Regions from separate parts of the Mixta mediterraneensis genome, predicted to be linked through region 2. Evidence: predicted binding sites of a transcription regulator. Region 2 holds the regulator's gene; each other region holds the start of a gene.
What was found. Region 2 encodes LexA, which represses DNA repair genes until DNA is damaged. Its sites were predicted from a motif close to TNCTGTATGTACATACAGNA; they were not measured.

Region 1: a site for LexA is predicted at 1,484-1,503, ahead of metR (HTH-type transcriptional regulator MetR). Genes of this name have one in related genera too.
Region 3: a site for LexA is predicted at 1,355-1,374, ahead of dinG (ATP-dependent DNA helicase DinG). Genes of this name have one in related genera too.

The regions. Positions count from the first base shown of each region.
Region 1 covers NZ_JASUAZ010000005.1:44,314-47,575, forward strand. Annotated here, with positions in the region: gene metE (5-methyltetrahydropteroyltriglutamate--homocysteine S-methyltransferase) at 1-1,390, opposite strand, end outside; gene metR (HTH-type transcriptional regulator MetR) at 1,535-2,461, shown strand; gene QRY16_RS05415 (YehS family protein) at 2,543-3,022, shown strand; gene QRY16_RS05420 (carboxylate/amino acid/amine transporter) at 3,129-3,262, opposite strand, start outside.
Region 2 covers NZ_JASUAZ010000040.1:9,629-12,890, forward strand. Annotated here, with positions in the region: gene QRY16_RS17500 (CsbD family protein) at 1-170, opposite strand, end outside; gene dinF (MATE family efflux transporter DinF) at 344-1,666, opposite strand; gene lexA (transcriptional repressor LexA) at 1,776-2,390, opposite strand; gene QRY16_RS17515 (diacylglycerol kinase) at 2,497-2,865, opposite strand; gene plsB (glycerol-3-phosphate 1-O-acyltransferase PlsB) at 2,994-3,262, shown strand, end outside.
Region 3 covers NZ_JASUAZ010000019.1:18,763-22,024, reverse strand. Annotated here, with positions in the region: gene dinG (ATP-dependent DNA helicase DinG) at 1-1,329, opposite strand, end outside; gene QRY16_RS12745 (MerR family transcriptional regulator) at 2,210-2,941, shown strand; gene QRY16_RS12740 (ABC transporter permease) at 3,115-3,262, opposite strand, start outside.

The DNA of each region.
Region 1 (3,262 bases), on a different contig from region 2:
CGGCAATACCAGTGCGGTAGTGATTGCTGTCCAGACGACCCTGTTTGAAGTCAAGACGCAGCCCGCGAATTTCGGTGGTCTGCGGGAAAGAACCGATAGTGGTGGTCGGCCAGGCCGGCAGGTTAAACCGTTGGCGCTGCGCTTTCGCACGTTCGCCATAGGCGCTCTGACGCTCACTGTCCTGGGCAGTAATGGCTTGCAGACGTTTGCCAACGGCGGCATTGTGCACACGGCTTGAGTGAGCGCGTGCACGAACTGGCGCACTCCACGCTTCCAGCGATGCCGCATCGTGGTTATTCAGCGCGTTACTTAGCAAAGAAAGCTCTGCGCACTTCTGAAGGGCAAAAGCAAACCAGCTTTTCACTTCTTCGTCCAGACGCGTTTCCACGCTCAGATCAATTGGGCTGTGCAGCAGCGAGCAGGAGGTGCCAATCCACAGTTGTTCACGTTGACCTGTCAGCGGTTGCAGGCGCTCGAACCAGCTGCTCAGATCGGCACGCCACACGTTACGGCCATTAATCACGCCAAGCGAAAGCAGCCAGGAAGCCGGAAGTTGCTGGTTCAGCGCCTGAATGTCATCACGTCCGTGCACCAGGTCAACATGCAGTCCCTGCACTGGCAGTTCACGAATCACATCAATGTTCTGACCGATACTGTCGAAGTAAGTCGTCAGCAGCAGTTTGCTCTGGCCTTGCAGTGCAGCGTAAGCCGGTTTAAAGGCGTCGCGCCAGGCTTGTGGCAATTCCAGCGCCAGGGCAGGCTCATCAATCTGTACCCACTCAATATCTCGTTTAGCCAGTTCAGCTAATACTTGCTGATACACCGGCAAAATAGCGTTCAGTAACGACAGGCGATCAAATTGTTCGCCCTTTACTTTACCCAGCCACAGATAGGTTAGCGGGCCAAGCAAAACCGGTTTGATTTTGTGACCCAGCGCCAGCGCTTCGTCAACTTCATCCAGTAACTGCGTCCAGGTCAGTTTGAACTGCTGGCCTTTGATAAATTCCGGCACCATATAGTGATAATTGGTGTTAAACCATTTGGTCATTTCAGCAGCAGCGGCAGGCTCGCCCGTCGGCGCCCGGCCACGACCCAGGCGGAACAGCGTGTCGAGATCGACAGAACCTTCTTTATTCTGGTGGCGCGCGGGTACATTTCCCAGCAGCAGGCTGGTGGTCAGCACATGATCATACCAGGCGAAGTCCCCCACCGGCAGCAGATCTACTCCCGCGTCTTTCTGTTGTTGCCAGTGACGTGCCCGCAGCTCGCGGCCTACCGCCAGTAATTCTTCCTGGCTGCTGTGACCGGCCCAGTAGCTTTCCTGGGCCTTTTTTAGTTCGCGATGCAGGCCAACACGTGGAAAGCCGAGAGTATGGTTCAGAATGGTCATTTGCTGTTCTCCAGATATTCTTTCACTTTGGCTTAGGACTGGCAGCCAAAGATGTTTAGCCGTCCAGATGTTTACACCGCTATATTCTGCGGGTACTGTATGTTCCTCAAGCGCAATTTGTTCAATTCGATATGAAGGACTCTCATGATCGAACTCAAGCACCTGCGGACGCTTCAGGCTCTGCGTAATACGGGATCGCTGGCTGCTGCGGCTGCCCAGCTCCATCAGACGCAATCAGCGTTGTCACATCAGTTCAGCGATCTGGAGCAGCGGCTGGGATTCCGCCTGTTCGTCCGTAAAAGCCAGCCGTTGCGATTTACGCCGCAGGGAGAAATTTTGTTACAGCTGGCAGAACAAGTGCTGCCGCAAATTCAGCAGGCACTGCAAGCCTGCCACGAGCCACATCAGACCACGTTGCGTATAGCCATTGAATGCCACAGCTGTATTCAATGGCTGACGCCAGCACTGGATAACTTCCGTCAGAGCTGGCCGCAGGTGGTGATGGATTTCAAATCCGGTGTCACCTTTGATCCGCAGCCAGCGCTGCAGCAGGGTGAGCTGGATGTAGTGCTGACCTCTGACATTCTGCCGCGCTCCGGCCTGTTCTATTCACCCATGTTTGATTTTGAAGTGCGATTAGTTCTGGCGCCGGATCACCCACTGGCGCAGGTTGAACATATCTCCCCGGAAGATCTTGGCGATGAAGTGTTGATGATTTATCCGGTGCAGCGTCAACGGCTTGATATTTGGCGTCATTTCCTGCAACCCGCTGGCGTTAGCCCAGCGTTGAAAAGTGTCGATAACACCTTGCTATTAATTCAGATGGTGTCGGCACGCATGGGCATTGCCGCATTGCCGCACTGGGTCGTGGAAAGTTTTGAAAAACAGGGATTAGTGGTGACGAAAACGTTAGGTGACGGATTATGGAGTCGGCTTTATGCAGCCGTTCGTGACGGCGAGCAGCGCCAACCCGTGCTGGAAGCCTTTATCCGCTTTGCTCGCCAGCATGCCTGTGATCATTTGCCTTTTGTACGCAATGCCCAACATCCGGGAATGCTGTTGCAGCGATAATCCAGCCCATAAACCTGCGCGAATGCCGGCAAAATCCCCTATAATGCGCAGCCTGTCGACTGACCATAAGAAGATTTCACCATGACTAACAATGATATTCTGCGCAGCGTGCGCTACATGCTCGATTTGAGCGATGCCAAAATGGTGGCAATTTTTGCGCTGGCAGGCTGCGATGTGCCGCAAGCCGATGTGCAAACGTGGTTGAAGAAGGATGACGACGCGGCATTTCGTCCGTGTCCAGACGTATTGATGGGTTACTTCCTGAATGGATTGATTTTCCATCGCCGCGGCAAAAGTGAAGATATGCCGACTCCTTCCATTGAGCGCAAAATGAATAACAATATTTTCATGAAAAAGTTGCGTATTGCCTTCGATTTGAAAACTTCTGATATTCCTGACGTGCTAAAACGCGCCAACTTTACGGTTTCTCAGGCAGAAATAGGCGCTATCTTCCGTAAACCCGATCATAAGAACTATCGCGAATGCGGCGATCAGATTATGCGTAACTTTCTCAAAGGGCTGGCGATGATTCATCGGCCTAAAACGGGTAAACCTGCCTGAGTTCCGCTACATCGCTGTTCAGCCAAAAAAGGCGATCCCGACCCATAAAGCTGTGCGATCGGGCTCGCTCTTCCTGATTTATCGTCATTCAATCATGTTGTTAAATTTACTTCGGGCTATGCCCAATTACCCAGCGTTTATGCACCCATAGCGACGCGATAATCACTAACGCACCCGCGATAAAACCTGGCCAGTGTGGCTGTTGCTGCCAGATGGCCAGGTTAACCAGCAACCCGGCTG
Region 2 (3,262 bases):
TCTTTTTCCGCCTCATCCTTAGCGTAGCCATAACGTTCCTGAATTTTTCCAACAAGCTGATCGCGTTTACCTTCGATAACCTGCATATCATCGTCTGTCAGCTTGCCCCATTTTTCTTTTACTTTCCCTTTGAACTGCTTCCAGTTACCACTCGTTTCGTCGTGATTCATTGCAGACCTCCAGTCATCCTTAGGTTTCATTATATATCGCGTATTGCGAGACAATCCCGATATAAAGCGCTGGTTAATTGCGCTGTTGAAAGATAATTATAGTAATAAACCGGAGACTTGCTGGAACAATACAGATTATTTTGTAACCTGGCTCAAATTTTTGATTGATAACGTCAGACAGAAAACCAGGTTTTGCGTTGCCAGTGACGACGCCAGATAAGCCATAACGTCAGGCCCCGTAAGGAGAGAAACACCATAACAGCCAGCCACAAAGCATGATTGCCTAACCAGGGTAAAGTGAACAACGTGACAAAGTACCCCAGCGCTGCAATAGTCATGCTATTGCGCATTTCGCGTCCACGCGTTGCGCCAATGTACATCCCATCCAGCAAATAACACCAAACACCAATAAGCGGCATGATAATTTGCCACACCAAATAGCGATCGGCCATCAGCCGGAGCGCATTGATAGAGGTCAGCAAAGAGACAATCTGTACGCCAAATACGGCATAAATCAGTGAAAAAATGATTGCGACCAGCAGCGCCTGACGACAGGCAGCATGCCAGACATGCATTAATTTACTGCCGTCTTTTGCGCCATGCGCTTCACCGGCAAATGCTTCTACAGCATAGGCAAAACCATCAAGCGCGTAAGCGGTGAAAGTAATAAACATCAGCAGTACGGCATTAACAGCCACCACGTCAGGCCCAATACGTGCGCCCAACATTGTCAGCGAAGCAAAACAGAGTTGCAGCATCAGCGAACGCAGCATAATGTCGCGATTAAGCCTTAACAGACGGCCCATATCGCCACGCCAGCTCTGCTTAATCAAAGCCATATCAATGCCGCGTAGCGCTAATACGCGCCATACCATCGCGATGCCTACCGCCAGCGTTACGTATTCCGCTAATGCGGTTGCTGTCGCTGCACCCGCTACTTCCCAATGCAACCCCAGCACCAGCCATAAATCGAGCAGAATATTAACCAGATTCCCTACCACCAGCAGGATCACCGGTGCCCGGGCATACTGGACGCCAAGCAGCCAGCCCAGGATGACCAGGTTTGCCAGCGTCGCGGGGGCGCTAAGCCAGCGAATGTGGATGAACAGCGTCGCCTGCTCCAGTACCTGCGGATTCCCCCCGATCAAACGCGTAGCGAGTTGGCTAACCGGATCGCGTAGAAAAATAAATATTACTCCGGCTAGCAGCGCCAACATTAACGGCTGCGTAAGCGCGCGCGCCAGCGCAGCTTTGTTATTTGCACCAAAAGCCTGCGCTGTTAAACCGGTGGTACTCATGCGTAAAAAAAGTAACAGCATAAACAGGAAGCTGGTGATCGTGGTGCCAACGGCTACGCCGCCGAGATAAATCGGACTATCAAGGTGACCAATAACAGCGGTATCGACCAGCCCAAGCAGTGGAACGGTGATATTAGAAAGGATCATGGGCAGCGCCAGCCGCCAAAGATTTTTATCGGTTGCAGTCAGAAAACGCATTCGCAGATCCGTGCTCAGAGCCGCTGCATCAACAGTTAAAACAGCAGCGGCGAAACGTGGGCAGACAGAATAGCATCAGGATCAACGAACGGAAGCGGCTAACGCAGGATTACAGCCACTCACCATTACGAACCACACCAACCGCTAAGCCTTCAATTGTCAGCGATTGAGCACGCGTATCGACTATAATTGGTTCGAATTCACTGTTTTCTGGCAGGAGATGCACAACAGAACCCTGTTTTTTCCAGCGTTTTACCGTGACTTCATCATCAATACGCGCGACAACCACCTGTCCATTACGCACGTCTTGCGTTTTGTGCACTGCCAGTAAATCCCCGTCTATGATGCCAATGTCTTTCATTGACATACCACTGACGCGCAGCAGGAAATCTGCTGCCGGTTTAAACAGATCAGGATCGACTTTGTAATGCGTTTCGATGTGCTCTTGTGCCAGCAAGGGTTCACCGGCGGCAACACGGCCAATTAACGGCAAACCTTCAGAGGCCTCTTCTTCCATTAACAGGCGGATCCCACGGGAAGCACCAGAGACAATCTCAATTACGCCCTTACGCGCTAATGCTTTGAGATGTTCTTCTGCCGCATTAGGTGAACGGAAGCCCAGTTGCGCGGCGATTTCTGCACGCGTTGGCGGCATGCCTGTTTGATTAATGTGATCGCGAATCAGGTCATAGACCTGCTGCTGCCTGCTGGTTAACGCTTTCATCCCGCCCCCTGGTTGTTTATACAGTCGCTGTGAGTATATACAGGTATTGGCGAAATGGAAACCGAAAGTGGGGGAATAATCAGCCGGTTGACAGCTTCTGGAAAGCCTATCGCAAATGCGACCAAAGCAAGGCGATCCAAACAAAAACGGCCAGTATGATGCTCAGCAATACAGCAGCTGAACCCATGTCTTTTGCTCGCCCCGCCAGTGGATGGTGTTCTGGTCCGATACGATCAACCACCGACTCAATGGCGCTATTCAGGATTTCAACAATGATGACGAATACCACGGCACCAATCATTAATACGCGGGTTATTGTGTCTATGTCCAGCCAGCAAGCCACGACGATCGCAATTAAAGCCGCAATCGCTTCCTGGCGGAAGGCCGCCTCGTGTCGCCATGCGGCGCGCAGTCCTTGCCACGAATAACCGGCAGCTTTCACTATTCTGATAAAACCGACGGCATTATTTGCCATGTGATGGGAACCCTTTCAATGAATTGACGTCAATGTCTGGGCTGCGTGCCGTTGGCACCACCACAGATCTTCGCTGCACTTTCTGGTATGCTTGCGGCGCTTTGCTAACAAGAGGCTTCATGTTGTCTATGTCAGGTTGGCGTAAACTTTATTATAAATTACTGAATTTACCACTCTCGTTTTTGGTAAAGAGTAAGGCCATTCCGGCCGATCCCGTTTCTGAACATGGGCTGGACCCTACCCGGCCCATTATGTATGTTCTGCCTTACGATTCGAAGGCCGACTTACTGACTTTACGCGCGCAGTGTATTAAACACGATCTCCCTGATCCCCTCTCTCCGCTGGAGATTGATGGAACACTGCTGCCACGCCACGTTTTTATTCACGACGGGCCGCG
Region 3 (3,262 bases), on a different contig from region 2:
ATCGCTAACGCGAATACCCGCGCAGTGAAACAGCAGGTGCGCCTGACCATCACGCAATTCGCGAGTGATCCACTTTGATACCGGCGCGCCCGACGCTTTCTCTAGCGCCGCCAGCCGCCACAGCTTACTCACCGATTCAAACCAGCCAAACTGCCGGTTGAGCTGTAAGAGATTACGGTGCAGCCGCACCATATCGACTTTGCCGGTTTGCTCGCTCAGGGCATTGATCAACCCTTCGCTTAAACCGCGTAGCGCATCACAGCGCCTGAATAACTGGGTACAGAGTTCCAGAATTTCCTGTGGCAGCTCGCCAAGCACGAAACGGTATTCACCCGGCTGGTTATGCGCCGGTAATAAAGGCGTTAAAGCGTTACTGATAATCGTTAATAATTCACGTAATTCGTCGCAATGAGCTTTAAGCCGTTCAGGATTTGCCAGCGGCGGCGGCGATTTAGGCCGCATCTGCGTCATAATGCCGTCGACTAATTTTACAAACAGATCGAGCTGTAAGCTGTTCCAGCCAGGGGTAATATCAGCACTCATCTCCAGCGCGTCGCGTGCGACTTCAGGTAAATGATGTCCTTCATCAAGCACCAACATCAGCTGTTTGGCGGGCGGCAACACCGATTCGTTTTCCATCGCAGCCATAACCAGCGCATGGTTTGCCACTACCACATCAACCTGCTCGATTTCACGACGCGCCACAAAAAATGGACATTCGCGATACCAGCGGCAATGCGCCCCCAGACAGCTGGCTTTATCGGTAGAAAGCCGCTGCCACAAGCTATCGCTGACGTTCTCTTCGCTGTGATCGCGCAAACCGTCCCACTGATAACGCTCAAGGGATTTTTGCAAACGTCCACACTGGATTTGCTCTTCTTTGGTGCTGCTGATCGCCTCATCATCCAGATACAACAGGAGATCGCCCTGCTGATCGTCATCTGCGGCCATTGCCGCTAAATTGCGCGGACAAATATAGCGACCGCGACCAAAGGCAGCGGTAAAGGTAAGATCGGGAATAATTTTCTTCAGTAACGGCAGATCTTTGGTGAAGATCTGATCCTGTAACGCTACATTCGCCGTGCTTATCACCAGCCGCTTCTCTTCAGCCCGGCTGACGGCGATGCCAGGAATTAAATAGGAGAGCGTTTTACCGACGCCGGTTGGCGCTTCAACCGCCAGATGACGGCCATCGTCACCCGCCAGGCATTTCGCCACCGCAGCAATCATCTGTCGCTGCGGCGGGCGGGGAATAAAGTCAGGCACCTGTTGCTGCAGCGCTTTATACCACTGCGCTATCTGACTTTTTAATGCTGCTGTCAGGGCCATTATCTTGTTACCCGCAGAAAAAATTGCCTGTATTTTTACACAGTATCCGGGCTACGTCAGCTTTCGCTGTGTTTTTTTCGTCGCGTAAAATCCTCAAGCCAAGGGTAGTTATCAACCGCAATAAGCCCTTGCAGATGCCGTCGGCAAAACAGCGTGTCGCTGTCGCGCCTGTGTTTTTCCTGATCCGTCATGGTATCTCGCCGATAAATAGCGTGCACCGTCTGTCAGATGTGCAGCAAAAGAGGGCTTGCCCGCTAAATGAAAACGTAAACAGTCGTCCGCTTTTAATGTCCCCTGCAGCACTTTTATGCTGAAGGTCAGGCCGCCTTCGCACAGCCAGACAGGCTGTTCCATTCCATCTTGCAGTAATGCGTCATCATCAATATGCGCGCCGGGACGCAGCCGTGCCCCCTGCCCGCTCACAGTGAAAGTGGATGGCGGGGGCGATACGTTACGGCGAAGGAAATCGCTGTTTCATTCTGGCAGACTGGCGGCTGGTCACGCGTAAGCAGCCGATTTCTATTTCTCTGCGCCTCCACTCCGCTCAACAGATGCGACATAGAAAGCCCAACGCAGCGCGGCTGTTGGGCTGGCCTCACTGCGCTCAATGCGCAATAATGACGCCCGGCTTATTCTGGTTGCGGTTGACAGCTCATTGAACGACAGCCGCATTGTAGACTGAGCGCTGTCAGACGAGCCGCTAAGCGTCGTTTCGTCTCCTGATTCTGCATAATCCCTGCTCATTTATGAGATTTTATTCTCATAAATGAGAGTAGGCTAAAGATAAGCCTGGCAACACGTTGTACAGTCAGGAAACTATTGTCCGGCTTATCCTGCCTGGTTATGGTGTTTCGAATCAGGTCGCCACAAAGAGGAAAGTATGACCTTAAGTATCGGTGATGTGGCCGAACGCTGTGGGATCAACCCGGTAACGTTGCGCGCATGGCAAAGACGCTACGGTCTGCTGAAGCCACAACGCTCTGAAGGCGGACATCGTCAGTTTGATGAAAAAGATATAAATCGCATTGAAGAGATCAAACGCTGGATTGAAAGCGGCGTGCCGGTGGGCAAAGTTAAAGCGTTGCTGGAAGGCAGTGATATTGAGGCGCATGAGAGCTGGACTTCTCTGCAGGATGAGCTGGTTAGCGTGTTACGCCACGTTCGCCCGTCAAAGTTACGTAATAAAATTTCGCAAATTGGCCGTGAATACCCGGTTGATGGCTTGATCGATCACGTTTTTATGCCGGTGCGTCAAAAGCTCGGGCTGGATCAGAATACCGCCCGCCCCCTGTGCAGTTTGCTTGACGGCGCATTGATTGATTACATTGCTTTTTGTCTCGCTTCAGGCCGTAAAAAAGCCGGTAAAGATGCCGTGATTGTTGGCTGGGGCATTGACGATCGTACGCGTATCTGGCTTGAAGGCTGGCGTCTTTCCCAGTTTGGCTGGCGCATTGATGTGCTTGCTGAGCCTCTTAATTTGCCGCGCCCGGAGCTGTTTCCGGGTTTGAATATGTTTGTCTGGACCGGCAAAAAGCTGACGCGACGTCAACAGGAACAGTTGGCCCGCTGGGAAGAACAAGGTTACCCGGTACGCCTGCACGAAACGCTTTGATAACAAAAACGCACGCTGGGCGCTTTGCCTGTTCCCTTGCGCGCGCTATTATTCCCCGCTCCATGTTACACACTCAGGCTTCTGCATGAACTGGCAAAAAATTTTCTTCGCAACACTGTTTTTCATCATGGCCGTTGGTGGCACCGGCGGATTGATGCTGGTGGGCTACAGCATTATTGTCCACGCAAACTAAACCAACGCTGCAAGCGCTCAAACAGGCGATCGCTGACAATCGCTAACAGCGCTACCAGCAATGCTCCCTGAATCACGTAAGCGGTATTAAAGCCGCTCAGACCGATGATGACCGGCGAACCGAGACTT